4 regions of the Brevibacillus sp. NPDC058079 genome follow, and region 2 is predicted to be linked to each of the others. Evidence: riboswitches for the same ligand, from Rfam matches in the RefSeq annotation. Region 2 holds a riboswitch; each other region holds the start of a gene.
The links. A riboswitch is a leader RNA that binds a small molecule or an ion and turns the genes downstream of it on or off. The one in region 2 is predicted to bind S-adenosylmethionine.
Positions count from the first base shown of each region.

Region 1: another riboswitch for S-adenosylmethionine. It lies ahead of mtnK (S-methyl-5-thioribose kinase); the one in region 2 lies ahead of ACFVS2_RS08350 (homoserine dehydrogenase).
Region 3: another riboswitch for S-adenosylmethionine. It lies ahead of ACFVS2_RS28450 (homocysteine synthase); the one in region 2 lies ahead of ACFVS2_RS08350 (homoserine dehydrogenase).
Region 4: another riboswitch for S-adenosylmethionine. It lies ahead of metH (methionine synthase); the one in region 2 lies ahead of ACFVS2_RS08350 (homoserine dehydrogenase).

Region 1 covers NZ_JBHVSO010000004.1:281,409-288,722, reverse strand. Annotated here, with positions in the region: gene ACFVS2_RS14605 (sigma-70 family RNA polymerase sigma factor) at 29-544, shown strand; gene ACFVS2_RS14600 (anti-sigma factor) at 544-1,734, shown strand; SAM riboswitch class I at 1,831-1,976, shown strand; gene mtnK (S-methyl-5-thioribose kinase) at 2,111-3,340, shown strand; gene mtnA (S-methyl-5-thioribose-1-phosphate isomerase) at 3,337-4,377, shown strand; gene ACFVS2_RS14585 (GNAT family N-acetyltransferase) at 4,477-5,049, shown strand; gene ACFVS2_RS14580 (ABC transporter ATP-binding protein) at 5,187-6,929, shown strand; gene ACFVS2_RS14575 (ABC transporter ATP-binding protein) at 6,949-7,314, shown strand, end outside.
Region 2 covers NZ_JBHVSO010000002.1:348,523-355,836, forward strand. Annotated here, with positions in the region: gene ACFVS2_RS08340 (VOC family protein) at 1-770, opposite strand, end outside; gene ACFVS2_RS08345 (CapA family protein) at 848-2,017, shown strand; gene ACFVS2_RS08350 (homoserine dehydrogenase) at 2,080-3,345, opposite strand; SAM riboswitch class I at 3,435-3,546, opposite strand; SAM riboswitch class I at 3,613-3,719, opposite strand; gene ACFVS2_RS08355 (hypothetical protein) at 3,816-3,950, opposite strand; cobalamin riboswitch at 4,110-4,315, opposite strand; gene ACFVS2_RS08360 (DinB family protein) at 4,579-5,094, opposite strand; gene ACFVS2_RS08365 (cyclase family protein) at 5,200-5,823, opposite strand; gene ACFVS2_RS08370 (Gfo/Idh/MocA family protein) at 5,845-6,834, opposite strand; gene zwf (glucose-6-phosphate dehydrogenase) at 6,860-7,314, opposite strand, start outside.
Region 3 covers NZ_JBHVSO010000013.1:27,414-34,727, reverse strand. Annotated here, with positions in the region: gene ACFVS2_RS28465 (AAA family ATPase) at 1-796, opposite strand, end outside; gene ACFVS2_RS28460 (MFS transporter) at 845-2,071, opposite strand; gene ACFVS2_RS28455 (ArsR/SmtB family transcription factor) at 2,068-3,117, opposite strand; gene ACFVS2_RS28450 (homocysteine synthase) at 3,276-4,580, opposite strand; SAM riboswitch class I at 4,671-4,777, opposite strand; gene ACFVS2_RS28445 (rhodanese-like domain-containing protein) at 5,080-5,391, shown strand; gene ACFVS2_RS28440 (SCO family protein) at 5,473-6,099, shown strand; gene ACFVS2_RS28435 (YqzG/YhdC family protein) at 6,096-6,434, opposite strand; gene ACFVS2_RS28430 (hypothetical protein) at 6,538-7,308, shown strand.
Region 4 covers NZ_JBHVSO010000001.1:140,682-147,995, forward strand. Annotated here, with positions in the region: gene ACFVS2_RS00735 (sigma-70 family RNA polymerase sigma factor) at 1-14, shown strand, start outside; gene ACFVS2_RS00740 (YcdB/YcdC domain-containing protein) at 5-2,215, shown strand; gene ACFVS2_RS00745 (YjcZ family sporulation protein) at 2,283-2,390, opposite strand; SAM riboswitch class I at 2,604-2,705, shown strand; gene metH (methionine synthase) at 2,827-6,273, shown strand; gene ACFVS2_RS00755 (bifunctional homocysteine S-methyltransferase/methylenetetrahydrofolate reductase) at 6,306-7,314, shown strand, end outside.

The DNA.
Region 1 (7,314 bases), on a different contig from region 2:
CTTTTTGACAATTCCTTCGTGGTAAGGGATGAAGGGGTGTGAACGGCTTGGGAAAGTAGGTCTGGAGGATGTGTACCAGCTGCATGTAAACGATATTTACCGCTATCTTTTCCGGCTGACACGAGATGAGAGGCTGGCAGAGGATTTGACACAGGAAACCTTTTGTCGCGCCTTCTCTTCCTTGGACGACTACCGTGGGGAAAAAGTACGGCCTTGGCTATTCAAGGTGGCCTATCACGCTTTCGTGGACGGCTATCGCAAGAAGACGAAACAACGGTTTGCATATGTGGAAGCCCTGCCAGAGCGACGTGATCATTCGGCGGTTGATCCGGCAGAGCATGTCGTGAACAAGGAGCTGTGGGAAGTGGCCTATGACTATTTGGAGCAACTTCCGGAAAAGCAGAGACAGGTCATTTTGTTGTCTACCATGCAGTTTTCCTACGCGGAAATGGCAGAGGTACTCGGGATCGAGCTGGCAGACGTCAAGCGTTCCTTGTTTCGGGGGCGACAAAAGATGCGGCAGTTGTGGAGGGAGGAAAGGTAATGAGGGAGCAAGATGGCAACAATCGCGAACAAAAGCTGCTGGCTTATTTGCGTGGCGATATGTCGGGGGAAGAGGTAAAACGATTCGAAGAGGAAATAGCCGCTGACGAGGAATACGCACAGCGGTTGGAGAGGCTTTTACTGGGGGAAGAAATGGGAGAGGACAACTCGAAAACAAAACAGCCTGAAACGCTGTCGGCCGAAAAACAGCGCGCCATTGTTCGCCGGGGGAAATGGAAAAATCGGTTGTCCACCGCTGGATTCACTATAGTGCTACCCTTTTTGGCTGGAGTTGTATTGCTGATTCTGAATGGCTGGGTTGGGTCACTGATGCATGAAGATCTGTTCCGCGTTGCGAAGTCGATGGTCAATTTCACCCAGCCAGGTGTGAGCGTGGGGAGTAGTGGTTCACAGGTCGGATTGCTGTACGGAAACATCAGCATGGAACTACGCGAGCGGGTTGGGGGAGAAGAAAAGAACGCGGGCCGTTTTGAGAGTACGAATGTGCTAAGGAACGTGAATGCGAAGCCGCAATGGACGAACGGGGTCAGGGAGCAAAAGCTGTTTTTCCGTTATCCGACAGAGGGAGAAACGGAGGATACCATGTCTCTCACTTCACCTGCCTGGACGACAATGGAGAAGCTGCCTGAGGGAACCGTTTCGCAGCTTGCAATATCTTTTGACCACTTTCTGACGTACGAGGAGTATTATGCACTGATTTCCCGCCATGTTACCTCTTCAGGACAAGATACAGTTTGGTTTGCGGTAGATACAGGGGTGGAGCTCAAGCAAGCAGAGAGTGATGTACCCTATCTGTTGCTTGGTGCCGGGGACGTATGGGGATTTGCTCAGAGAGAACTCGATTACGGAGGTGCGCCCATCCGGGTAAATGGGGAAGGGGCAAGAAGAATGGCGACCTATCTGAACGAAATGAAGTACTTATCTGAGCAAGAAGGTCTGACTCGCGATATTGGCAAAGCCTTGGTATTTGGTAGCGACCCTCAGATAGCAGAACGATACAACTACATGCAACAAAACGGAGTGCGAATCTACGGTGCCGTCTTGACCGGACCTACGAAAGAACTACTGAAGCTCAAGGCCGAAAAGTCAATAACAGCAGCGTTTCTAGGCAAGGTAGACTGGTGGAATTGGGAGCGACCAGCATCATCGGGAACACAATACAGCTACTAAAAGCAAGGTGCGAATTTTTGCACAAAAGGGTGTTGACATCGTGGAAGCGTTGGTTGTATGATTCAAACTAAATCAAAAACCGAATACGTTTTGGATACCTTATCCAGAGAAGGTGGAGGGACTGGCCCGATGATACCCGGCAACCGACATGACGCCATTCAGACGCGAGAAAGCGACTGATTGACAGGCGACATGCACGGTGCTAATTCCTGCAGAAACAAAAGTAGTCTGGAAGATAAGGGGGACATCAACACGGTTCTTACACGTGACGACACGACCTCTTTTCTTCGGGAAAAGAGGTCTTTTTATTGCTCCAGGTACTCAAACAAAACAAATAGAGATAGAGAAAAAATACGTAGAGGGGAGTTTTGGAATCATGGCATATCGCGCATTGACTGAACAGGAAGCAGTGGAGTACGTAAAAGGAATACCGGGTCTTTTTAGCGAAGGAGCAGAGCTGATCAGCCGCGAAATCGGGGATGGCAACCTCAATCTGGTTTTTGACATTCAGGAGCCAGCATCCGGTAAGAGTGTCATTGTCAAGCAAGCGCTGCCTTTTGCCCGCGTCGTGGGAGAATCTTGGCCGCTTACGATTGATCGGGCTCGCATCGAGAGCGAGGCACTCCGCATTCAGCACAAATACGTTCCGGACCTGGTGCCGCAGGTGTATCATTTCGACGGGGAGCTTGCGTTGACTGTCATGGAAAACGTCGGGGACCATATCATCATGCGCAAAGGTCTGATCGAAGGAAAGCGGTACCCGCTATTCGCGAAGCAAATTGGTCGTTTTCTCGCGCAAACATTGTTCTTCACATCCGATCTGGGTGCTCATCCGTACGATAAAAAAGCGCTAGTCGGAACATTCATAAATCCAGAATTATGCAAAATCACAGAAGACCTCGTCTTTACCGATCCGTATGAAAATGCGCCTACCAACGACTTCAACCCGTTGATTCGCCGGGAAGTCGAGGCGATTTGGAACAACAGGCCGCTGAAGCTGGAAATCGCCAAGCTGAAATACGATTTCCTTACTCGCTCAGAAGCGCTGCTACATGGTGACCTGCATACCGGAAGTATTTTTATCACGGAAAACAGCCTGAAAGCAATCGATCCAGAGTTCGCTTACTACGGCCCAATCGGTTTTGACATAGGGGCAGTCATTGCCAATCTATTGCTCAACTACGCAGGACAACACGGTTTGCAAAAAGATCAAGGAGAACGGGAAGCGTACCGCGAATACTTACTGGAAACGGTCGAGGATGTCTGGAATGAATTCGTTTCGCAATTCGTTCAGCTCTGGCACAAGCACGCCAAAGAGCGCAGCGCCCATGTCGAAGGGCTGTGGCAAAGCTACGTGAAGCGCTTGATTCAGGATACAGCAGGCTATGCCGGATGCAAAATCTTGCGCCGTGTCATCGGCTTGGCAGGCGTAGCGGACCTGAATGCCATTGAAGATGACCAGACTCGCGCAGAAGCAGAGCGTCTGGCCCTCTCGATTGGAGAAGCGCTGATTCTCGGTCGCGGCGGCATAGACGAATCGACAGATATCACGGACATCGTACGCACTGTGACCGAACGTTACTATCAGGAGGCAACGACAGTATGACAACCAGCACCCAATTGGCACCTGTTAAGTGGGAGAATGACGCACTGGTCTTGCTTGACCAGACGCGTTTGCCAGTAGAAACAATCTATTTGAACTTGACTACCTCCGAGCAAGTATGGGGTTCCATTCGTCGCTTGGAAGTGCGTGGCGCACCGGCGATTGGCATGGCAGCAGCTTACGGGCTCTACCTGGGCATTCGTGGCAGTGAAGCGAGTAACTACGACGAGTTTTGGCAGGAACTGAACCAGCAGGCAGACTATCTGGGCTCTTCCCGTCCGACAGCCGTGAATCTGTTCTGGGCGTTGGATCGAATCAAAGCTCGTGTTGAAACAGAAAGCGGAGCTTCGATTGCCGAATGGAAGGCAGCAGTGCTCGATGAAGCACTGACGATTCAAAAGGAAGATGCTGAAGTATGCCGGACCATCGGAGAGCATTTGCTCACTCTGTTGCATGACGGTATGGGAATTCTCACGCACTGTAATCCAGGGGCATTGGCTACAGCAGCGTACGGTACGGCTACCGCTCCATTTTATTTGGCAAAGGAACGCGGTTGGAATCTGAAGGTGTACGCAGACGAAACCCGTCCTGTCCTGCAAGGCGCTCGTCTTACTGCATTCGAATTGCAGCAAGCTGGAATTGATGTGACGCTCATCTGCGACAACATGGCGGCGATGGTTATGTCCCAAGGCAAAGTAGAGGCTGTCATCGTGGGTACAGACCGCGTAGCAGCGAATGGCGATGTCGCCAACAAAATCGGTACGTATGGGGTAGCGGTATTGGCAAAAGCTCACGGCATTCCTTTTTACGTGGCAGCCCCCTTGTCCTCTGTTGATCTGGAGACACCGACAGGCGCAGATATTCCGATTGAAGAGCGTCCAGCCGAGGAAATTACCCATGGTTTGGGCAAACAGGTAGCTCCAGACGATATCAAGGTGTACAATCCTGCGTTCGATGTAACGCCTGCGAAGTACATTACAGCAATCGTCACGGAGACAGGTATTTTCAAGCCGGAAGAGATCGGCAATAGCAAAAAATAAAAGAATGATGCATAAGCGTTCGCCCTGTTGTTGCTGGCGGACGCTTTTTGCTCATTTTGGCGTTTTCCAGTAAAATATCCAAGAAAAGGGGAGATTCGTATGCAAACGATTCAACGGATAGCAATCAATGAAGATACGTACTTGAAACAATTAGAATTAGCCGATGCTGAGGAGTTATTTTTGCTTACGAATTCGAACCGGGAGAATCTTATGGAATGGCTGCCGTGGCTGAATTATACGAAGAAGGTAGAGGATTCGCGCCAATTCATCCAAGCGACGATTCATCAGTACAACGATAATCGCGGCATCAACTACGGCATTTGGTACCAAGGACGTCTGGCTGGTACAGTTGGCGTGCATACGGTGGATTGGATCAACAAAAAGACGTCCATTGGCTATTGGCTGGGTGCGCAATTTCAGGGTAAGGGCTTAATGACGGAAGCAGTGGCGACCTACTTGGACGTATTGATCTTCGGGTCATGGGATTTGGAAAAAGTAACGATTCAGGCTGCTACGGAAAACTACAAGAGCAGATCGATTCCGGAACGATTAGGGTTTCAACTGGAGGGGATACTACGCCGGAATGAATTCCTTTACGATCATTACGTGGATCATGCCACTTACAGCTTGCTAAAAGAGGAATGGCTTGACTGGAAAACCGATAAAAAATAGTAGATTGAACTGTATGCTTCGATTGACAATGAAAATTCTGTAAATTACGATGGTGAAGACAGATCAAGAGGGCTGCGTGTGATTCGCAAGCCCTTTTTTAGTCGTGCTGTTAGGTTTAAAAAATAGAGGTGATTTACATGCAGACACTTCGGCAATTATCTTGGTTTTTCCGTGCTTATTGGAAACGGTACGTCATTGGAATCTCTGTGCTGTTTATCATCGATGTCCTCATGCTTTGGCCGCCGAAATTAATCGGGGACACGGTGGATTCGATTCGTAACAGTTCCCTGACGGACGCTGACTTGACGCAAACAGTGGTCATCTTGCTCGTATTGGGTGTTAGCTTGTATGGATTGCGGTTTCTCTGGCGGTACTTGTTAAATGGGGGAGCCTTGATACTGGAGAGGACGTTACGCGAGCGACTGTTTGCCCATTTGACGAGAATGACCCCGTCGTTTTTTCATCGCAAGCGCAGTGGGGATTTGATGGCCGTCGCTACCAACGACATTCCTGCCATTGAACAAACCGCTAGTACAGGGGTGCTTACGCTTGTCGATGCGCTGTTCATGACCTTGTTAACGCTGGGCGTCATGGTGACTGCGATTGATTGGAAGCTGACGCTGGCTGCACTGATCCCGATGCCGTTTTTGGCATGGTCAACGGCGTACTATGGAAAGTTGCTGCATGAGCGTTTTTACTTGGCGCAGGAAGCCTTCGGAGAGATGAATGATCATGTCCAACAATCTGTGTCAGGCGTTCGGGTATTGAGAGCATTTGTTCAGGAAAAGGCCGATATTGAGGCATATCGCCGAGTCAGTGAAAAAACGTTGGAGAGAAATGTGAGCGTTTCGCGGATCGACGCCCTGTTCGAGCCGACAATCGCGATTATTATTGGCTTCAGCTTTTTGATCGGGCTGGGCTATGGGACGTATTTGGTGTTCACTAGCGCTATCTCCTTAGGGAATTTAGTTGCGTTCAATTTATACTTGGGACTTTTAATTTGGCCGATGTTCGCCTTTGGTTGGCTGGTCAATGTATTGCAACGCGGTGGTGCTTCCCACAAGCGTTTTACAGAGCTAATGGTGGAGCAGCCAGATGTGACGGAGGCAGCGAATCCGGTCACGAGCCAAATCGCCAATACCGTAGAAGCACGCCATTTTTCCTTTACGTATCCGGGCACTGACAAGCCGGCACTCATTGATATCTCGTTTCGTTTGGGCGAAGGAGAGACGCTTGGGATTGTTGGACGGACAGGAAGCGGCAAGTCGACGTTGTGCCGTGCCTTATTGCATCAATATCAGATGGAGGAACAAGCTCTGTTTATCGGGGGCATCCCGATCGAAGGGCTCGCTTTCGATACGCTACGGGAAAAAATCGGCTATGTGCCTCAGGAGCATTTGCTGTTCTCACGGACGATTGCAGAAAATGTTACATTCGGGAAACCACAAGCGACGACCGAGGACGTGATACATGCGTTGGAGCTTGCGGAGATGAAGAGAGATCTGGCGCAATTCAGAGATGGATTGCAAACCATGGTTGGAGAGAAGGGGGTCACCCTTTCCGGGGGGCAAAAACAGCGGGTTTCCATTGCGCGCGCTCTTTTGATGGATGCGGGTATCCTGATTCTCGACGATTCTTTATCGGCTGTGGACGCGCGGACTGAGGAGAGCATTCTTCGTCATCTGAGACAGGAGCGCGCGGATAAAACGACGATTATTACCGCTCATCGTCTGTCTGCCGTCCAGCACGCACAACTGATTCTTGTGCTGGATGAGGGGCAGATCGTCGAGCGGGGGACACATGACGAGCTGATGCAGCACAACGGCTGGTATGCAGAGCAGTACCGCCGTCAGCAAATGGAACAGGATGTGGCTGGTTGAGAGAGGGGGAAAACGTTTCATGAGCAAAGAAAATGTATGGGGGCGTTTAACCGAGTACGCCAGGCCATTTCAAAAGCAAATACTAGGCGCGCTGTTCCTGCTCTTGCTGGGAACGAGTGCAGAGTTGGCAGGTCCTTTTTTAGCCAAGGTCATGATTGATAATCACATCCTGGCGATCCAGAAGCCTTGGTATCAACTAGACGAAGTGCCACCACAAGCAGCGGGGCAAGTCGCCGCACTGAACGGTACGAACTATATTCGTGAAGATGTTGCAGCAAAGACGGGTCTTGCTTTGGACAGTATCAATCAAAAAGAAGTAACCGTGCTGACAGAAGGCACGACCTATTACTTGGTTTCCGGCAAGGTGAATCCAAACACAGAGAAG
Region 2 (7,314 bases):
TCGCTATTTTGGCTTGCTCCTGCCAGCCTCACAAAAAACGGTCTTTGCCCGCGATTTTTCCATGCAGTCTGCGCCAATCCCTCCTCAGTCGGTTGGCAAAGCACTACATTTCCACCCGGAAGTTCAAATGCTTGGCAGATGGCCCCCAGTTCTTTATCGTGGAATTTTTCGCTCTTCTTCCATCCAAACCAACTTTGCCAACGTGCTGTTGCTTCTTCCAGATCTTTTACTGCATAGCCTACTGACTGGAGATGGGCTGCACCGTTCGGATGTGCGCCAATGATGCCACGATTCGTCAAATCTTCTATTCTTTCCTCATCTGTTTGCGACCATTCAATGAGAAATGGCGGTAGAAGAGCACTATCTGTATCTTCGAGGAATAACATCCGCCACCGAAGCGTCGTGCCATCATCACGCGTACGACTTCCCGCAACAGGTCCAGTAACCTGCAAACCTTGGCTTCGCAGGCGCTCTGCCCACGCATCCATCTCTTTGGTCCGAAGCGCAATCTGACCAAATCCTTCTCCCTTTGCTTCATCCTCGATACATTGACGTACGAGCGGATTATCTGATTGTCGAGCAAGCTCCTCGTGTTCAACCGCCAAAAATTCAACATAAAAAAGCCCGAAATAACTAAGGCTATTCCATGTCCCCCAAGACGCATGACGCCCTCCAGCTACCGCATGAAAACCCGCTTGGCAAAATTGTTCCGATGCTTCCTGAGGGGTTCGCTGTACAAAATGAACCAAATGATCAAAAGTTAATCGCACCTTTTTTCGCCTCTTTTCGTATTACTTATAGGATATCAAAATTCATTTATGTAAGGATAGAATGACAAGGGGGAAAAATGAAAGAGACCAGATCAAGCCGGGTAAAAGTTCGGCGCAAGCACTCACGCAGAAAATGGGCACGCGTTGGAAAGAACACGCTCCTATTTAGCGTGTTGGCCATCTTCGTCGTCGGAACCTACTACCTATTCCAAACTGTTATGGATGGAGAACATGCCAACCCGAACACGCAGCCTGCTCCTGACAATACCGTGAACCAAAAGACTTCTGTGCAGCTCACCTTTGTCGGTGACATCATGATGTCAGGGAATGTAGAGAAAACCTTACTAGCAAACAGCTATGACTACCCATACAAGCATGTAAGCTCGCTCTTTTTGCAAGATGATATCACAATTGCCAATTTGGAGACGCCGATCACCGAAACTGGTGTTGCTGCACAGAACAAGGCCTATGTCTACAAGTCGTCGCCACTTGCTGTTCCTGCCATGAAAAACGCTGGGATTGATGTGGTGAATCTCGCCAATAACCACTCGATGGATCAAGGAGCGCCGGGATTGCTGGATACCTTTGACGCTTTAGACGAAAACCGGATTGAATACGTCGGCGCAGGTAAGGATGCCAGCCGTGCCTATTCACCTGTATTCATAGAAAAGAACGGCATCAAGATCGCGATTCTCGGCTTCAGCAGGGTCATTCCCGAAACGAGCTGGTATGCAGGGCATTCCCAGCCAGGTATGGCCGCTTCCTACGATCCTTCACTAGCAGTAAAAGCGATCCAAGAAGCGAAAAACCAAGCGGATCTCGTCGTGGTGATTGCACACTGGGGCAAGGAACGCGCTGATTATCCTGTCGATCATCAAAAAGAGTTGTCTCGTGCCTACATCGATGCTGGTGCAGATTTGATTGTCGGCGGTCATCCCCACGTACTTCAAGGTTTTGAACGATACAACGACAAATGGATTGCGTACAGTCTCGGCAATTTCATTTTCACACGATCAAACGAACCCAAGACCTGGGAAACGATGGTTCTGCAAGCAAACTGTACGAAAAGCGGCGATTGTGAGCTGACGATGCTTCCGTTTCACGCAGAATTGGGACAAGCTGTACCCATGAATGAAAGCAACGGCGCTACCCTGCTAAAACGCATTGAATCCATTTCAGAGAGTGTCGACATACAAAGTGACGGGCGTATTCAACCTCGTGCAAAAGCGGTGGAGACTGCCCCCTGACAAAAGAAGCCGTGTTTCCAGGTAACTAGAAATACGGCTTTTCTTCTTATGATTCCTCTTACTTACGCAGATTCGATAATAGGGAAGCAGCGCACTTCTAAGCCAAAATCATTTTTCAATAGGAACTCGTGCTCTTCGCTGATTCCTGTCACGATCAAACCTGCGCGCAAGACGCCTCCCAAGTCGAATTGGACTTTTAGTTTATGCACGTTGACTCCTGCGTGCTGAAGGAAATGCAGGACACGATCTGGCGTAGCAGTATGACATGAGCCCTCAAGATAACATAGGACGTGTTCTACCGAGTCCACCGTGACTCCAGCTTTGTCAGCCGTTTTTTCTTTCCAAGTAGGATGCGGTGTGAATGGCTGTGTCAATAAATAGGCCAAATCCTCCACGACTGCACTTGCTGTGGGGAGCTCTCCTGCCCCTCTTCCTGTAAACAACAAGTCTCCTACGATGTTGCCGGATAGCTGGACAGCATTAAACGCGTCGTGGATTTGCGCCAACGGATGGCTCAGCGGAAGCATGGTTGGTTCAACAGATAGGCGAATTCCTTTCTCAGCTTGATAGGCCTGCGCGATCAGCTTGATCCGGTACCCGAGCTCGCTCGCAATTCGAATGTGACCTGCTGACAAATCTGCAATTCCTTTGCGAACAACATCTGCTAAAGGCAGCGATTCTCCGTACACAAGCTGTGCCAAGATATACAACTTGTACATAGCATCAAAGCCTTCCACATCCGAACGAGGGTCTGCTTCCGCATAGCCCAGCTCCTGCGCTTGCTTAAGCACCTCCTGGTAGGAGAGCTGCTCTGCCTCCATTTTCGTCAAAATGAAGTTCGTTGTTCCGTTAAGAATACCACGAACGCCTTGAATATCGTTCGTGCGTAGGAACTGCCGGAGCACGCTCAAGATCGGGATGCCCCCTGCCACACTCGCTTCATAGGCAAGATGCACTTGATGTTGATTTGCCAAATCGACTAGCTCCGTTCCTTTTTTCGCCAGGAGCTCTTTGTTGGCAGTTACCACATGGCAGCCCTTTTCGATCAAAGCACGGACGTAGTCATAGGTAGGTTCTACACCACCCATGACCTCCACCACGATATCCACATTGCTGCTCAATACATCCTCAAAGTCTGTTGTCAGTAAAGCCGGGTCGATATGAACCGCCCGCTCTTTTTCCGAGTCACGCACCAATGCCTTGACGATCTCAATTCGTTTACCCAGACGAGAAGCCAGCTTCTCCTGCTGCGAACGGATCGTTTTGATTACGCCTCCACCCACTGTTCCCAATCCCAATAATCCCACGCGTACCACTTCTGCACTCATCCTGACCACCCCATACCCCGAATTTTAGATAAAAAGAAAAGCCATCTTCGATAAGAAGAAGGCTTGTTAGCAGCTAATAATGCTCCCCCTCCTTATCTCCCAGGACGTATATGTCCTGCAGGAATTGGCACCTTGTCACAAAATATGCGTGACGGTTGCCGGGCTTCATCGGGCCAGTCCCTCCACCTCTCTGGATAAAGAAAATATGAAATTGAAAAAAACCTTCTTCGCTAAGAAGAAGGTTCATCTACTAATGGAGTAACCCGCTTCTTATCTTTCGAGACGAAACGTCTCGCAGGAATTGGCACCTTGTCGCATTATGCAACGGTTGCCGGGCTTCATCGGGCCAGACCCTCCACCTCTCTGGATAAGAACCATTTATGCTGTTGAGCTTTATTCTAAGAAATTCCAAGGCAAGCGTCAACAAAATTCTTTCTTTTCTGATTGCAATCTGAATTGGCCAGGCTTTCTCAGTTGTGGGTGAACAGGCTTTCTACCTCTTCCATACTACAGCAAGTGCAATGAAACACGCCCTCCTGGCATTCCTCAGGCAGCTCTTTTTCCTCGACATATCCGCACCATTGGCAAATAAAAAGTTGCATCATCGCACACCCTCCTCTTCTTTTATCCTGCCCAAAATAAAAAGAGCATTTTCCACTCGACCGTGACGATCGTTAGAAAATGCCAGAAAAGGAGGGACGTACTTGTCCACTCGCTGTTTTTCGCAAGCCATCTCTAACACCTCCCTATCTCCCGTAGGTCTATCAGTGTTGTCGAAACAGGCAGGTCTCCTGACTATGGGTTCATCGTCTAGCGTCGCCTTCCCCGTCTATTTTGATAGACCAGTGGCTTGTTGGACGCTGACTCCCCTCTTACAGTGGCGGGACCGTGTCGGATTTGCACCGAGCTTCCCTATTATCCTTGTGGCGAATTGGTTACGCCCTAAGGAACCTGTTTCCACCTATGGAATTGTCATTTCTTACTACTACACTCAGATTTTACCTTATTCCTCCTTGTTTTTCGAACATTGTTCGTGGGTCAGTAACCATTCCTTTCGCCACAAGTCACCCGAACAGCCTGCTAAACTCCCGTTTGCTCCTATAGGTGGTCAATGTGTGCCAGACTGTTTTCTGAAAGTCTGTCCCTTTCATCCACTGGGGAACAGAAAAAGAATGTCTCTTGCCGGAAAAATATTCGTCCAGCTGTTGCCGGCAAAAGAGGAGAGGCTCTGACCTACCCCAAATACCGATCTTTCAAAATGGCAGTGTGGTGAGCTTCATGTCCAGCAATCACATAGGCCAACGTCCTTGCAGATAGCTTGTTTCCGTTGGCAAGTCCTGTACGCAACCACGCTTCCGGAAAGATTCCGCGGACCTGTGCGATGGTGGAAGCCCGAACAGCCTTATACTCTTCCAGTAAATCAGAGAGGTCTCTTAGCTGAAAACACCCGTGTTCGACAAAAGCATTCTCATCAAAACCGACGAGGGGTGTCTGATCTCCTCTCGCGATTCTCAGTAAGCGATAGCTCATGATGCGTTCTGTATCGACAAGATGACCCAAAACCTCTTTTACCGTCCATTTGCCTAGTGCATACCGATAATCAATTTGCTCAGGCGCAAGTGACGAAAATAGCGCGACTTGCCTCTCTCCTTGTTGCGTGAGGATCGTTTGCAGATCGCCCTCTGGTACAAGCCCAATATAATAGTCAAAATAAGCAGCGTATTCATCGCGAGCTGGTCGTCTGAGCATGTATTTCCCACTCCTCGTCATTCATTTTGGTTAGACAAATTATACCACCATGCATCCCAATACGAACGAACCCGCCTGATCTTCACAGGCGGGTGACGTTCACCATTATTCGCTATGTAAGCCTTCAAACAATAGGACCCTTGCCGGGGCTGCATCCGTGCCGATCAGCTTGAGTGGTGCAGCTACCAGAAAATACTCGCCTGGCGGGACCTCTGCTAGCCGCAAGCCTTCCACGACAATGACTCCTGCTGCAAACAGCTTTTTATGTGTGGGGTGTCCTTCCTGGGCGCGTTCGATTCCAAGTGCATCGGTACCAATGCCCCGCACACCCAGCTCACTTAAATATTCTGCTCCTTCTTCAGACAGAAAAATGAATTCAAAAGAGAACGCCTCTTCAAAAGAGTTTTTCGTTTTAAACAGGACAAAATCTCCTCGCACAAGATCGAAGCTCTCCAGATCGGAGCGAGTGATCCTATCCTCTACCGCTGTGAGATCGAGAACCTTGCAATTGCCCACTAGCTTCTCCAAGGAAATACTCTCAAATGTATCGCCAGCATTCACCATGTGCAGGGGAGCATCTACATGGGTACCAGAGTGAAGGTCCATGTCGATTCTCGATTCTGTTACATAGCCATTCGTAGCGGTTCGTATTTTCGGCTGCTTTTCTGGCTTGTTTTTATACACCGTCATTCCTTCGTACACGGTGGCAGTTACATCATACATTTTCATCCCAAACGCCCTCCCCTTTGCCTACTGTTTTTTACGATCCGCTGGAAAAACAATCCCCATCTGTCTTCTCGCTTCATCCATGACCTGCATGGCCATTTTGGATACTTCATGCGAATTCGTTGCAGATTGTCTGGCCCCGCTCTTCGCCAAGTGTAGGAATTCTCTTATTTCATAATGCATGGTCTTCGGGGTTTGAGGCCTTGTCACTTGCTCGATTCGTCCGTCCCTGTAACGAATGTCCACTTCTTTGAGATGGTTGATTCGATCGATCACCATCGTAGCGTCCTCCCCTTGAATTTCTGCTGGTTGATAGGAGGTCGTAATTTTCGAGAAACTAATGACTGCATCCATCTCTCGATACTTCAAAAGCATACTGCCCTCTCCGTCCACTCCAGAATCAAGCACAATTCCTTCTGCTTTGATGTCGTCTGGTCTGCCAAAAAGGATGAGTAACGGATAAAGACAATAGATACCGATGTCCATCAAGGCTCCGTTTGAAAAAGAAGGATCAAAAGCACGTAAAACCTTCCCTTCACGATACGCGTCATAGCGCGAAGAATATTGGCAATTACTAGCAATAAAGCGTCGTACTTTTCCCAGCTTGTGCAGGTTGTCTTGTATCGAAAAAAAATTGGGCAATAGTGTAGATTTGACGGCCTCCATGAGCAGCACGTCATTTCTTTTCGCTGCCTCGATCATTTCTTCTACCTCAATCGCATTGGAAGCCAGTGGCTTTTCACATAATACGTGTAGCCCCGCGTCCATGCACTGGATCGCTTGCTCCGCGTGGCAGGAGTTGGGGCTCGCAATATAGACCGCGTCAATATTTTTGCTTGTAGCCATTTCTTCTAGGCTGTTATAGGCAAATGGAGCATGGTACTTGTCAGCGAATTCCTTGGCGCGTTCGATGGTACGTGAATAAACAGCCTGAAGAGAAAATCCTTCTACTTCTTGACCAGCCTGGATAAATTCCTCGGTGATCCAGTTCGTTCCGATTACGCCAAATCGCATCTCATTCGCTCCCTTTTCTTTTTGTCTATCTCGTTGCAGTAACTGGCACTGGTTCTTCGACCTTATCCAGCCACCACACGAATCCGTCCGCAGCAAGCAATTGCTCTGCGGCCTTCGGTCCGAATGAGCCAGCTTCGTACGTAAAGAGTGGCACCAAATTTTCACCGAAGGCTTCCAATATCGGTGTCACCCACTCCCACGACAGCCGGACCTCATCCCAATGCGCAAAGTAAGTGGAATCCCCTCGGAGTGCATCGAACAAAAGCAGCTCGTACGCTTCTGGCACGTCTTTTGTCCCTGCACTGAAATCTACCGTCACCGGCTCAATCTTACCGCTATTTGTCGGATTCTTACTATTTACCTGCAAGGCAATACCTTCGTTCGGATTCACGCTGATGATCAACAAATTAGGCGATGTCGTTTCATTTTGCTCCTGATATAGCTTTTCGTGCGGATTTTTGAACTCAATAACGATCCTGG
Region 3 (7,314 bases), on a different contig from region 2:
GCAAGACATAAGTACGACCAGAAACGAACGCGTAAGCCTGAGCGGATCGCAACAGGGTGAGCATGGCGCGCGGACTAATGCCCACCTCAACAGAACGATGCTGGCGAGTCGCTTCCGTCAGATCGATGACATAGTCTTCCACCGGTTGGCTGACATGAACGGTCGTGACCTCGCGTTGCAGAGCCGCAATTTGCTCGACAGTGATGACCGGCTCGACGGCCTCTAATGGGGAGCCACTGCGGAATCTCCGCAAAATTTCTTTGGCATCCTCTCGCGTACCGTAGCCAAGAGACAGCTTGAAAAGGAAGCGGTCCAACTGTGCTTCCGGCAATGGATAGGTTCCTTCCGATTCAATCGGGTTTTGGGTAGCAATGACCAGCATGGTCGATGGAAGTGGCAGGGTGACGCCTTCGATCGTAACTTGGCGTTCCTCCATGCATTCCAGCAAGCCGGATTGAGTCCTGGGAGTGGCCCGGTTTATTTCATCTGCGAGCAAGACATCCGCAAAAACAGGTCCCTTGCGCAGTTCGAATTCACTTGTTCGCTGATTGAATACGTGTAGACCGACGACATCAGATGGCAGTAGATCCGCAGTAAATTGCAGGCGGTTGTAAGAGCCGCCAATCGCTTGCGCCAATGTTTTGGCAAGCACGGTTTTTCCCATTCCGGGCAAGTCCTCCAGCAATACGTGACCACGGGCGAGCAGGGCCGTTACCAATAGGCGGATCTGGCTTTCCTTGCCCACGATGACGCTGCTGATAGCATGCTGAAGGTTATCCAATGTCGGATGAGTCATGAAAATTCTCCTTTTCCCATTCAAAATTTAGGAGTCATACGGTTTTTATTATATATGGAATATCCTGTTAGTTACAAATTTTCGAAATAGTATTCCCGCCAGCGCGGCAAGCACGATGACGGCGCCTACAGAGATGTAAAGAGGGCGAATCCCTACCTGATCGCTCAGCTGTCCACCAAGCCAAATACCGACGGGCATCGTCGCACGCACGATGAGTAGGCGGACAGACAGTACACGCCCCATTAGCTCGGAAGGAACGTGAAGCTGATACAGGCTTGTGCTATGTACTTGGAAAAAGGGAGCAAACAGACCAGCCAGTAGTTCGACGGTGATTGCGAGCCAGAGGTCATGGGTAAAGCCTATCGCAACAAAGCTTGAGCCGCCTAATACCAGTGATCCCAACATGATCAGGGGTTGCCCAAGGCTGCTACGGAAGCGAGGCACGAGCAAAGAGCCGAAGAAATATCCCAAAGGATACCCAGCCAAAAACAAGCCTACATGAAACGAAGTGCCTTGCAGCTCGCCAGCTACAAAAGGCAGGTTTAGTACGAGTGTGACTCCGACAGCAAATTGGACGAGAGCTGAGTACAGGCCAAGCCAGAGCAAAAGGGGCTTCTGCCAAAAAATCGCAAGACCGGCCTTAAACATAACGAGCCACGATTGCTTCTTGTTGGCGGTATCTGCTGGGGCGATTGGACAAAGAACCAGAAAGAAACTGCTGAGTGCATAGCTGATCGCGACCAATGCGAGTACAGACTCACCACCGATACTCGCCACGAGAATCCCTCCCAACGGAGGTCCTGTAATCAAGGCAATTCGTAGGACACTATCCAAATAGGCATTGGCTTGGAGGAGCTGCTCTCTTTTGACCAGAGCAGGGAGGAGCGACTGGCTGGCTGGCACATACAGCGGTTGAACGAGACCGTTGATCAAGGCAGTGAAATACAAAGGCCAGAGTGATTCTGTCCCGGAAGTAATGACCGCAAAGGACAAACAAAACGCAGCAGCTCGCATCCATTGAGAAAAAATCATGACACGCTTCTTGTCGAATCGGTCGATGTACGGTCCGGCAACCAACTGAATCGCTAGCGACGGCAAGAAATACAGCAGCCACATCTGTCCGACCGCACCTTGTGAGCCTGTTGCCTGATAGATTAACCAGCTATTGGCGAGGGTACCGAGTGAGGCGCCGAGTTCTGATATGAGCTGACCGAAAAGAATCCAACGATAAGAACGCTGCTGCCAGACAGAGGCTTGTACCGCGGTTTGGTTCATGGGGTGCTCCTGTCCAGGAATTCATCCCACATCAGGGGGAGCTTGTCCAGCGTATGACGGCGGAGTCTGTAACGGGAGCCTGCCGTTTCAACGAGATGGGCAGACCGCAGCATGGACAGGTGATGGTGCACTGTCGATTTCGCCATGGAGAGTTGATCTGTTATCTCTTGCAGACTCAGGTCCTTTTCCGCCAGCATTTTGACCATGCGCAGCCTATGCTCATCACCGAGTGCTTTTAAGGCTTGCACCAGTGAAGGGGGTGGCTGATTAGGATCTACAGCATCGTGCAAATTTTCGTCGGCAACAGGGTAATAAAAAATTTTCGTCCCGACAGCATCAGCCTGTACGGTCCACGGGCGATAGATCGCTTGTGGAATCAGCAGTACGCGTGTCACGGCAGGCTCAGGGAGGTAGCTCGATCCCGTCGCATACTCCACTAAGGCTTCCGGGTTGAGCTTTCCTAGCTTGCTTTGCTTTTGCGACCAATCCCTTTCTAGCATGCGAACGATTTCTTCCTCACGCGGCTTGATATGAATGATATACCAGCCTTCCATCAATCGGAGAATATGACTCCGCAGCTCTTCTGCATCAACGGAAGTAATATGACCGATATACGCTTCAAAAAAGAGGTGCGCACGGCACGCTTCCTGCAACACGGTGCAATCCTCCTTGTTTCCTTGTGCAGCCTTTCGACGTGCTTCCTGCATATTTTCACCTAGATAAGGGAGGGCCTCATATCGGAGCTGTTCTGTTGAGAGCTCTCTGACATAGGAGAGAAATGAATCCACATCTGTGAAAGGGCAAAGATCGAGCAGTTGCAAAAGCGTCTTCCACGTGTTGTGCTCCTTCGCATAGTCGACTTCTTGCCGTACAGAAGGTGACAGCTCGTCCAACAGTTGACGCCAGTAGGCAGGAGGGTGTTCCATCGTGTGATGCAATTGATCGTAGGTAGCGGCAGCGATTCCCAAGGCTGCTTCGAATAAAGGAGAATACGAGATCTCCACGCGATATGTTGTCCGTTCACTTCCGATATTTAAAACTTTCACGTCTATCCACTCTCCCAAAATTTTCTTGAATGATAGTATTATAAAAACATCGAATGAAAAGTTCAATTATTTTCGAACGAAAATAAAAAAGTAAAAGAAGAATCACAAACCTCTATCCAAAGAGATCACGTGATTCTTCTTTCCTTGTAAAGGTATGGTTAACCTACCGTAGATAATTGCAACGCACGCTGCAAGGCTTGCTCCAGATCAGAGATGATATCGTCGATTGATTCTGTGCCGACGGAGAGGCGAATGAGTCCCGGAGTCACTCCGGCTGCTGCCTGCTCTTCTTCTGTCATTTGCTGATGTGTTGTGCTAGCTGGATGAATGATGAGTGACTTGGAGTCCCCGACATTTGCGAGATGGGAGAACAGCTTCACTGATTCGATCAATGTTTTTCCTGCCTCAATGCCACCGCGAATTCCAAAGGTCAGGATCGCGCCAGCACCTTTTGGCAAATATTTTTGTGCCAATTCATGCTGGGAGTCTGACTCCAGCCCTGGATAGCTCACCCACTCTACGGCAGAGTGATTGGTGAGGAATTGAGCTACTGCCAAGGCGTTCTGGCTATGCCGCTCGATGCGCAGATGCAGTGTTTCTAATCCTTGCAGGAACAAGAAGGAGTTGATTGGGGCGACAGCCGCTCCGATATCGCGCTGGAGCTGGACGCGCGCCTTGATAATATAGGCGAGTGGACCGACTGCCTCTGTATAGACGACACCATGGTAGCTTGGGTCAGGTGTAGTCAGACCTGGGAATTTTCCGTTGTTCCAGTCGAATTTTCCGGAGTCTACGATGATACCGCCAATTGCTGTTCCGTGGCCGCCGATGAATTTGGTGGTGGAATGCACGACAATATCGGCCCCGTGCTCAAAAGGACGGCACAAAATCGGAGTCGCGAAGGTGTTGTCCACGATCAAAGGCACGCCATTTTCGTGGGCAATATTGGCGATCGCCTCGATATCAGCGACATCAATGCGCGGGTTGCCGATCGTCTCGCAGAACACGGCTTTTGTTTTTTCATTGATATAGGCACGGAAATTTTCCGGATTGGATTGATCAGCAAAATGAACCTTGATACCGAGGCGGGGAAGAGTGTGGGCGAACAGGTTGTAGGTACCACCGTAGAGGCTGCTGGAAGCGACGATCTCGTCTCCTGCATGCGCAATATTTAAAATGGCGAATGTAATGGCAGCTTGCCCGGATGCGGTCGCGAGTGCGCCTACACCACCTTCGAGCAGGGCAACACGCTTCTCAAACACATCCTGTGTCGGATTCATGATGCGTGTATAGATGTTCCCAAACTCTTTTAAGCCAAACAGGTTGGCAGCATGCTCCGTATCACGGAAAACGTAGGAGGTCGTCTGATAGATCGGAACAGCACGTGAGCCTGTTACAGGGTCAACCTCCTGTCCACCGTGTACCGCAAGTGTTTCTGGCTTCCATTGTTGTTGATCGGACATGTCCATCTCTCCTTTTACTATGGGAAATCGGCTAATAAAAAACGGAGCATTCTCCTGAGAAGAAGAAGGCTCCGATCATGCACGGGCTTGTGTTCATCTCTCAGAATCACTGGATTCTGCAGGAATTGGCACCATGCAGCTAGTCTGCTGGTTGCCGGGTTTCGTAGGGCCTGTCCCTCCACCGCTCTTGATGAGAAAAGTTGTTGTCGTAATTGTATGAAAATATCCCCTCGCTGTCAACGCATAATAGGAAGTTATCAGGGAGGTTTTTATGTATATATAGATTCACTCATGCCATTAATTTGTAACGCTTTTGCCTCAAGCTGTTCACATCCCGTGTGGCTACTGTCGCAGCCAAATAGGAGATAATGGTAGAAAATAGGGAGCATGGATGTATGGTGAAGCCAAGTGCTCTTCGCGTTAGAAAAGTAAAAAAGCGTGTGATATCATGGAGGTGGTTACAACTGATCTGATCGTACATATAGGAGGATAAATAGCGATGAGCCATGGAGTAAAGGAAATGACACCACAAGAGCTGTTGGAAAAGCTGGAAGCCAAAGAGGAACTGCAAGTCATTGATGTACGTGAAGTAGATGAGTGGAATGCAGGTCACATTAAAGAGGCTAAGCTGATCCCACTCGGCTTTTTGCCGCACCGTATCGATGAGCTGGATAAGAACATTCCGATTGTGATGGTTTGCCGCAGTGGTGCCAGAAGCAATACAGCTACAGAGTATTTGAGTGCACAAGGGTATGACGTGGCGAATATGGTTGGCGGCATGCTCGCATGGCCAGGTGAAGTGGAACAGTAAGAAGGTATAGAAACAGTGTGAATGCCTCCCGTGTGTAATCAGGAGGCATCTCGCATGGGACAAGCAGGGAGGAAGCAACCCGTGAGTGAAGGAACACAATTGCAGCAGGAATCTGCGATGAAAAAACATTGGTTTCCTGTGTTAGCTGGTATTATCCTTTTGGCTATCGTCGGAGTATTTGGTTATAAGTATATGACAGAAGAGAAGATCGAAGTGTTGAAGCCCATCGCGGACTTCACCTTAGACAACAGTGACGGAACAACCTATACATTTAATGAAAGTGCTGGCAAAGTACGACTGGTGGAGTTTATGTTTACCAAGTGCCCGGATATTTGTCCGGCGACTACGTACAACATGGCCAAGCTGCAAGATCAGTTGAAGGAAAAGGGACTGTTCGGAGACAAAGTAGAGTTTATCTCCATTTCCTTTGACCCTGATAACGATACGCCGGAAGTCTTGCAGGAGTACGCAGCCAAGTTCAAGGCAGATCAGAGTAGCTGGAAGTTCCTGCGAGGGGACGCTCAGGCTGTAGAGAAAGTGACGAAGGATTTTGGTCTGATGGTCATGAAGCAGCCAGATGGTTCTTATGCTCATACGGCTCGCATGTTCCTTGTGGATGGAGATGGAAACATGCGCCGCGCGTACGGGATGGCAGCTGACATGGACATGGAAGTCATGATGAAAGAGATGGAACAGCTCGCTGACTAGCGAGTCTCCTCATAGGAGATGTTTACGACATCTTCTGTCTGATTCACGAATTCAATATGAATGAGTAACGCCCACCTGCGATTGCCTTCTTGAAGCAAGAGCTTAAACGTCTCTTCTGACGTGGTGGGCGTTTTTTGTTTTCGTCCGACATGAAGGTAGTCCACAATTTGAGCGTTTGGATATCGCTTCATCGTCTCCTGCATCGCGAGCCTGCCCCATTTTGCATAGGGAGGCTGGGCATAGGTAGGGAACGGCTGAAAGAGGAACAGGAAAAGTACAGTGGAGAGTAGGGGCATCATGTTCCGATAACAAAATAGGCGACGAGCGGCTTGCACTTGCGTATCCCTCTCCTTTTCGAAATGGTTTGCCATGTATTTTGAAGACTTTTCGGAATATCATTCGTAGAAAATAATGACAATGAAATGCGGGAGGTTTTCGATGCATTACTTGCTCATTCCCTTATTTGGCCTTCCTATTTTGGTGGGGGTTCTTGCAGCCATTTTTCAAAAGCCTCCTTTCTGGAAAAAATGGGGGCTCACGATTGCTTCTGCCGTATTGATTTACGGAGGCTGCTTCGCTGCGAATGTATATTGGCAAATGAAGTATGGCATTCCGGTGTTACCCACGGAGTCCGACTTGGAGGTATTTTTATACTTTTGTATCCTGTTGGTGTTTGTTTGTATCCTCATGTATATTGTTTTTTTGATCATGATGAGAAAACAGTTTTGGAAAATGAACCTCGTTTTTCTATGCACAGCTTTTGGTTTGTTTAGCTTTTTTGCTGCTGCTTTTTTAGGCATGGGGCCCTTTTTGAAAAAGGCGGAGTACGTCACCGTCGTACAAAAAGCAAAAGACCAGTGGAAAGCGGCGAAGATGGACAATGAGAAGCCGATTGATCTCGCCATCGTATACAGCAGACAAGACTGTACCAAAAATTGTGCTGGGTATCCGTATACTAGTCTGATCCTGGTACGGAATCAGTCGGATCAGCCGTTGGAGATCGACTTGAAACTGCGATTGCAAAACAAAAGTGGCGCCGTGTTAAAAGAAAGCGAAGCCGTACCACTAAAGCTCTCTTCAGGAGAAATTACGGAGGTATGGACGGGCGATTCCTATGCAAAGCATGACTTTTGGGCGAGGGCAAGTGTCGTTACCGATGAACGAGTTACCGACTTGGAGTATCAGTATTCGATTATTGACCGAAGATGAATGTGT
Region 4 (7,314 bases), on a different contig from region 2:
TGGAATGGATGTAGATAAGCAAATGCGTGAAGCAGTACGGAGCGCAAGTGAGGAATCAGTGGAGGAAGTGAGGTTTACAAAAGAGATGGAATTACGGATCAGAGGTGCGATTGCACAGAATAAACACAAGAATCGAAACCGAATTTTTGTAGCTGGCTCGCTGGCAGCGTGCTTGGCGGTAACTGCTGTGGGCATGCACCAACAAGGCTGGTTTCCACAGTTGCCAAATGGCAAAAATGTAACGAATGCGATTGTTACAACTGCTACGAAAACAAACAATAAAGAGGCAAATCCGAACAGTGTAAAGGTGTCGCCGGAGGAGGCAATTTTACCATTGAAAAAGGCGATCCCAGCCTTGAGTAAGATGACAATAAGAGTGGATCGTACAAGCTATGGATTCAGTAATCTAACGTTATTGGAAGGCGATAATGCTCGTGCCAAGGTTGCATATGATATACAGACAGGACAAATTGAGAGCTTTACAATTGATGGTGATCGAGGAGAACAGAAGGAAGAGAAATTGCCATCAGCCAAGACTGCGGAGAAAGCAGCAAGCGCATTTCTTCAAGCTTTTTTGGGGGAGGAAAGTAAGACCTATCAGCTCGTCGAGACTCAGATCTATACGGACGAGTATAAGGTAAAAGGCCCATGGATGAGCGTGAATTATCAACGTATGGAAAACGGCCAGCGAGTTCCGTTCGACGTATTGTCAGTTGGAATTGACCAGCATGAGCAAGTCACATTTTTCGGGCGATTGAACAAGAGTGAACAAGCCTTTTTCACCAAGCTGACAGATGCCGTGCCCGATTTGAACCCCTCCCTTCTTCTGTTGGATAAAGAGAAGAACCACGATGGCATGTTAGTAATCTTGGGGAAAATGAACAAGGAGGGGCATCAGGTTTCTCTTGCGATCTATGGAAATGGTCAAGCACTGGAATCGTATATGCTTCTGTATAGGGATGAAAAGGAAGCAGCGAGCCGGAAAGAAGCAGAAGGAGCAAAAGCCTTGGAGCAAGAGCGACAGTTTCTGAACAAACTGCTCGGGGCTGATAGCGAGAACTATCGGTTGTTGGACGCCAACAATCCAGGATTGTACTTGCGATACTATAACGGGCTGCCAGTGTTGTCTGATGAAATAAGCATAGTAACAACTGACTCTGGCCATGTCCAATATTTCAGGAAGGAGCCCGTATCATTCGAGCCGTCACGATATCCAGATGTATCGACTGCTGTGTCAGAAGAGGTAGCCATCAAAGAGCTGAGTGAGCATATGAAGCTTCGATACGTGCAGAATCCGAGAATACGGCCAGAATCAAAACAAGGAGAGAAGTGGCAGCCTATTCTGGAGTACACGCCAGCTGTTTCCTTCATGCAACGAGGACGTGAAGATGGTACGGAGTGGCATATCGACGCGACCAGTGGCAAGATTGTGTATGGAACGGGAGATAACGGGCTTGCCTATGATCAGTTGAATACGAAGAAAGCACATCCAATCGAATCTCCGAAAGAATACGTCAAGGTTCGCTCCAAGGATGAGGCAAAAGCACTGCTGCAAGCAGAGTTCGGCGTACAGGTAGAAGGCTTGACCTACAGAGAGAGTGAACGTGAGCGCGATGGACGCAAGGAATACGTCTGGTATGATAAAAATGACAAGTATATCGGCGTAGAAGTTATCGCAGAAACAGGCAGTGTCGTCGGGCTGGGAACACCGCGTTCCAATGCTGCAGTGACAGTCAAACGCCAGCAAGCGGAAGAGGCTGCATTCGCCTTTCTGCATAAATACGTCGATCCAGGTGTAAAAGAAGTACAATTGGCACAAGTTATACAGCCAGGCGAAGCGAGTCCTGTGTCATCGGGCGAATGGGAATTCAGATTTTTCCTGAGCAAGGATGGCATTCCTGTACAGGATCGCGAGCAAAAAGCGGCTTATTCGGTAACGGTCGATCCGTCTACGGGCAAAGTGACAAAGTTTGATAACTACAGAGAGACGCACGAGTTGGTGGAGCTTCCAGCATCCGACAAGATCATCTCGAAAGACAAGGCTGTTGAGGAGTATTTACGCGTCATGCCTTTGAAGCTGGTCTATTTGATGAAAGATGTGGATGGGCAAAAATTACCTCAACCGAAGCTGGCGTATGTGCCGTGGAGTGAGGAAAAGCTTGCGAACAAATTTATGGCCCTTGATGCCGTGACAGGCAAGATCATCGCCGACTAAAACGAAAAAAAGGCTATCCCGCAGCCATTCCTGATGGCTTTTGGGATAGCCTTTCTTAAACACTTATCTAACAGTCGTCACACGAGCACCCGATAATAACCAACAGGATAAACAGCACGAGCACGATTGCGAAGCAGTCACCGAAGAATCCGTTCCCGCAGAAAGATGTACTCATCTTTGTTTCCCCTCCTTTCCGTTATACTCCAGTCTATACACGAATGCCGATATTGGACTGGGCGGATGCCCAGCTTAGGCAAAAATGGGCGCGTAAGAGAAGAGGCTTAGTAAAAAATAGACAATTCACAATTGACGGGGAGACAAAGGGGGTGTTAAGATACTTGCAAACATTCAAGACATTTCACAATACAACTAAATGACAAGTGTACGACTCTTATCCAGAGAGGCAGAGGGACTGGCCTGATGAAGCCTCGGCAACCGGTAAAAATCCGGTGCCAATTCCAGCAAAGCTACGTGCTTTGAAAGATAAGAGGATGTCTCAGGCGTTTTCGTATCTGCTGACAAATCCTCTTCTTTCAAAGAAGAGGATTTTTTGATTTTATTTACCTAATGACAGAGAATAAGCCGATGCAAGGGAGAAAAGGGGCACGTCAATGAAACCAACTTTTCGCGAACAGCTTTCCCGGAAAATTCTGATTCTGGACGGTGCAATGGGCACCATGCTTCAACAGGCGAACCTGACTGCTGATGATTTCGGCGGTGAAGCCTATGATGGCTGTAATGAACTCTTGAACCTGACCAGACCAGATGTGATCCGTTCCATTCATGAGAAATATTTAGAGGCGGGAGCAGACATCGTCGAAACAAATACGTTTGGTGCTGCTTCCATCGTTTTAGCCGAGTACGATGTGCCAGAGAAAGACCTTGAGATCAATATAGCGGCAGCACGCTTGGCCAGAGAAGCGGTGGATGCCTATTCCACGGAGGAGTGGCCGCGTTTTGTAGCAGGTGCAATGGGACCTACGACCAAAACCCTTTCGTTGACAGGCGGTGTCACTTTTGAAGAACTGGTCGAGGCGTATTATCGTCAGGCAAAAGGTCTGATTCTCGGTGGCTCCGATGTTCTTCTTTTGGAAACCTCGCAAGATACGTTGAACGTTAAGGCCGGTGGAATTGGGATTCGCAAAGCTTTTGAAGAGCTTGGACAGGAGATCCCGGTGATGCTGTCAGGTACGATTGAGCCGATGGGCACGACGCTTGCTGGCCAAAACATCGAGGCGTTTTACATCTCCTTGGAACATATAAAGCCAGTCTCTATTGGTCTGAACTGTGCGACAGGACCAGAGTTCATGCGTGATCATCTGCGGACATTGTCGGGAATTGCCCAATGTGCGGTCAGCTGTTATCCGAACGCAGGCTTGCCAGATGAGAACGGTCATTACCATGAAACGCCACAAGGACTTGCCTCGAAAATGCTGGCGTTCGCTGAACAAGGCTGGATAAACGTCGCTGGCGGTTGCTGCGGAACAACGCCTGACCATATTCAAGCGATGGCAGAAGCATTGAAAGACTGCAAGCCTCGCAGTGCAGCTGTAGAACCGCTGAGCGCGGTCTCCGGGATCGAGGTCGTTTACGTCGAAGATGACAATCGTCCCCTGCTAGTAGGGGAGAGGACCAATGTCATCGGTTCCAAAAAATTCCGTGAAATGATTGCAGCTGGTCACTATGAAGAAGCATCTGATATTGCCCGGGCACAAGTAAAGCGCGGCGCACATGTCATCGATATATGCTTGGCTGATCCCGACCGTGATGAATACGAAGATATGGAAAAATTCCTACAGTTCATCGTGAAAAAAGTAAAAGCGCCCCTCATGATCGACTCGACAGATGCCAAGGTTATGGAGCTGGGACTTCGCTACTCGCAAGGGAAGGCCATTCTCAACTCGATCAACCTGGAAGACGGGTTGGAGCGATTTGAGGAAGTCGTTCCGCTTATTCACAAGTTCGGTGCCTCCGTTGTCGTTGGAACGATTGAGGAAGCGGGTATGGCTATCACTCGCGAAAAGAAGCTGGAGGTCGCGCAACGCTCGTACGACATTCTTGTCAACCAGTATGGAATAAAGCCACAGGATATTATTTTCGATCCACTCGTCTTTCCAGTAGGGACGGGGGATGAACAATACATCGGCTCTGCATTGGAAACCGTAGAAGGAATTCGTTTGATCAAACAAGCAATGCCTGCTTGCAAGACAATCCTGGGTGTCAGTAACGTTTCCTTCGGCTTGCCTGCTGCAGGTCGGGAAGTGCTGAATGCGGTCTTCTTGTACCACACCACTCTCGCAGGGCTTGATTACGCCATCGTCAACACGGAAAAGCTGGAGCGCTACGCTTCGATTCCAGAAGACGAGAGAAAGCTGGCAGAAGCTCTTCTATTCGAGACAAATGATGAGACATTGGCGGCCTTCACCGAATTTTATCGCCAAAAGAAAAAGGAAGTCAGTGTGGAAGTCTCCTCGCTAACGCTCGAAGAACGCTTGGCCCGTTATGTAGTCGAAGGCTCCAAGGATGGTCTAGTGGAAGACTTGAAGCTGGCTCTGGATAAATACGTACCGCTCGAGATCATCAACGGTCCGTTGATGACTGGGATGGAAGAGGTCGGTCGCCTGTTCAACGGCAACCAGCTGATCGTGGCAGAAGTATTGCAGAGCGCAGAAGTTATGAAGGCATCCGTATCGTTTTTAGAGCCATTCATGGAAAAAAGCGATGCCGCTGCCAAGGGGAAAATCTTGCTGGCGACAGTCAAGGGCGATGTACACGACATCGGAAAAAACCTCGTGGAAATTATTTTGTCAAACAACGGCTACAATGTCGTGAACCTGGGGATCAAGGTACCGCCAGAGCAACTGATTGCCGCATGCAGAGAAGAAAAGCCGGATGCCATCGGTCTCTCTGGACTCTTGGTGAAATCCGCGCAACAAATGGTCATTACTGCACAAGACCTGCGTGAGGCAGGCATTGATATCCCGATGATGGTTGGCGGTGCGGCGTTAACGCGCAAGTTCACATCGAACCGGATCGCACCGGAATACCGTGGAATTGTTTTATACGCAAAAGATGCCATGGATGGTCTGGACCTCGTGAATCGTCTACAAAATCCGGATGAACGTGATCGCTTGGTAGAAGAACAGCAGCATCTGCTGGAAGCAGTTGCAACCGCTCAGCCTGTTGTTGAGGAGAAAAAAGCACCAGTGCCTGCTCGCTCAGCCATCAGCAGAACCGTTCCGATCCATCTGCCGCCCGATTGTGAACGACATGTTTTGCGACAATATCCGCTCAGCCATTTGCAGCCGTATTTGAACCTGCGGATGCTCCTCGGAAAACACCTCGGTGTTCGCGGAAATGTAGATAGATTGATAGAGGCAGGCGACGACAAGGTACTGGAACTGTACGGCATTGTGGAAGAGCTATTAAATGAAGCGAAGCAAAAAGGAACCATTACGACACACGGTGTGTATCAGTTCTTCCCGGCTCAGTCAGATGGCAACGAAATTTTGGTCTATGATCCAAAAGACCACAGCAAGCTGCTGGAGCGCTTTTCGTTCCCGCGTCAGCTGGAAGAACCTCATCTTTGCCTGTCCGACTTCCTGCGACCAGTGGAGAGCAAGGAAATGGATTATGTCGGATTCCTGACCGTAACGGCTGGGGGAGGGATTCGCGAAAAATCTACAGAGTTAAAAGAGCGTGGTGACTACTTGCGCTCCCATGTCCTCCAAGCCTTGGCATTGGAGCTGGCAGAGGCATTTGCTGAGCGAATTCACCACGTCATGCGCGACGTGTGGGGTATACCCGATCCGGTTGAGATGACGATGCTCGAGCGCTTCGGTGCTAGATATCAGGGCATTCGTGTATCCTTCGGTTACCCTGCTTGCCCGAATCTGGAAGATCAGGCGCAGTTATTCCGTCTGTTGCGTCCAGAGGATATCGGCGTTCAGCTGACAGAGGGCTTCATGATGGAGCCAGAAGCTTCCGTATCGGCGATGGTTTTTGCTCACCCTGAAGCACGTTATTTCAACGCAGGTCCATCTATTTTTGAAGTTTAAAGATAAATGAATATGGGAGAGAAGGGATTGAGTTGACGACGAGAAAGAAAGATTTACGAGCCTATTTGAAAGACAACCTTCTAGTCGGAGATGGAGCGATGGCGACCCAGCTGCACGGGCTGGGCGTCCCAGTTGGTGTCAGCTTTGAGGAGCTGTGTTTATCCAACCCTCGTTTGGTACATGAAGTTCATACGTCCTACTATCAGGCCGGTGCACGTTTCCTAGAGACAAATACGTATTCTGCCAACCGCGATGCATTGAGCCGTTACGGTCTAGAGCATAAGGTTGCGCGGATTAATCGGCTCGCAGTCGCCATTGCACGGGAAGCTGCTCAGGATGATGCTTATGTAGCTGGGAGCATTGGATCGATTTTGGCTGGACGGGTGAAGAAAAAGGTTTTGGATGAATACCGTGACCAATATGAGGAACAGGCGATTGCTCTATTGCATGCTGGCGTAGATGGACTGATTCTGGAGACGTTCGTGGACTTGGAGGAGCTGCTTCTGGCGATCGAGGTAATCCGCCCGCTCACAGATGTACCTGTAATCGCGCAGTTAGCTACTTTGGAAGTAGGGCGCACACGTGATGGCTACGATCTGACAGATGCTTTTTCCAAGCTGAAAGCCGCAGGTGCTGACGTGATCGGACTAAACTGTCGCCTTGGTCCCGCTGAATTACTTCGTTCGTTTGAAAATACAGTAATTCCAGAAGATGCACTCTTATCCGTATTCCCAAATGCGGGTCGTCTGGGGATGACTGACGGAGAATACGCTTTTAAATCATCACCTGAATATTTTGGACAGAGTGCGCTTCGCTTACGTGAGCAGGGGGTACGGTTGATTGGCGGATGCTGCGGAACTACGCCTGCACATGTGAAGGCGATTGCAGATGCACTTGAGTCACTTGAGCCGCAAGCGCGTGTGAATCCAACCATCGTAGCTGGAGATCGTCCTTCGGTTTCTGTGCAGAACACGAGGGAGAGGGAGAAACCAAGCATTGTCGAGCGTGTAAAAACGGCAACGACGCTCATTGTTGAATTTG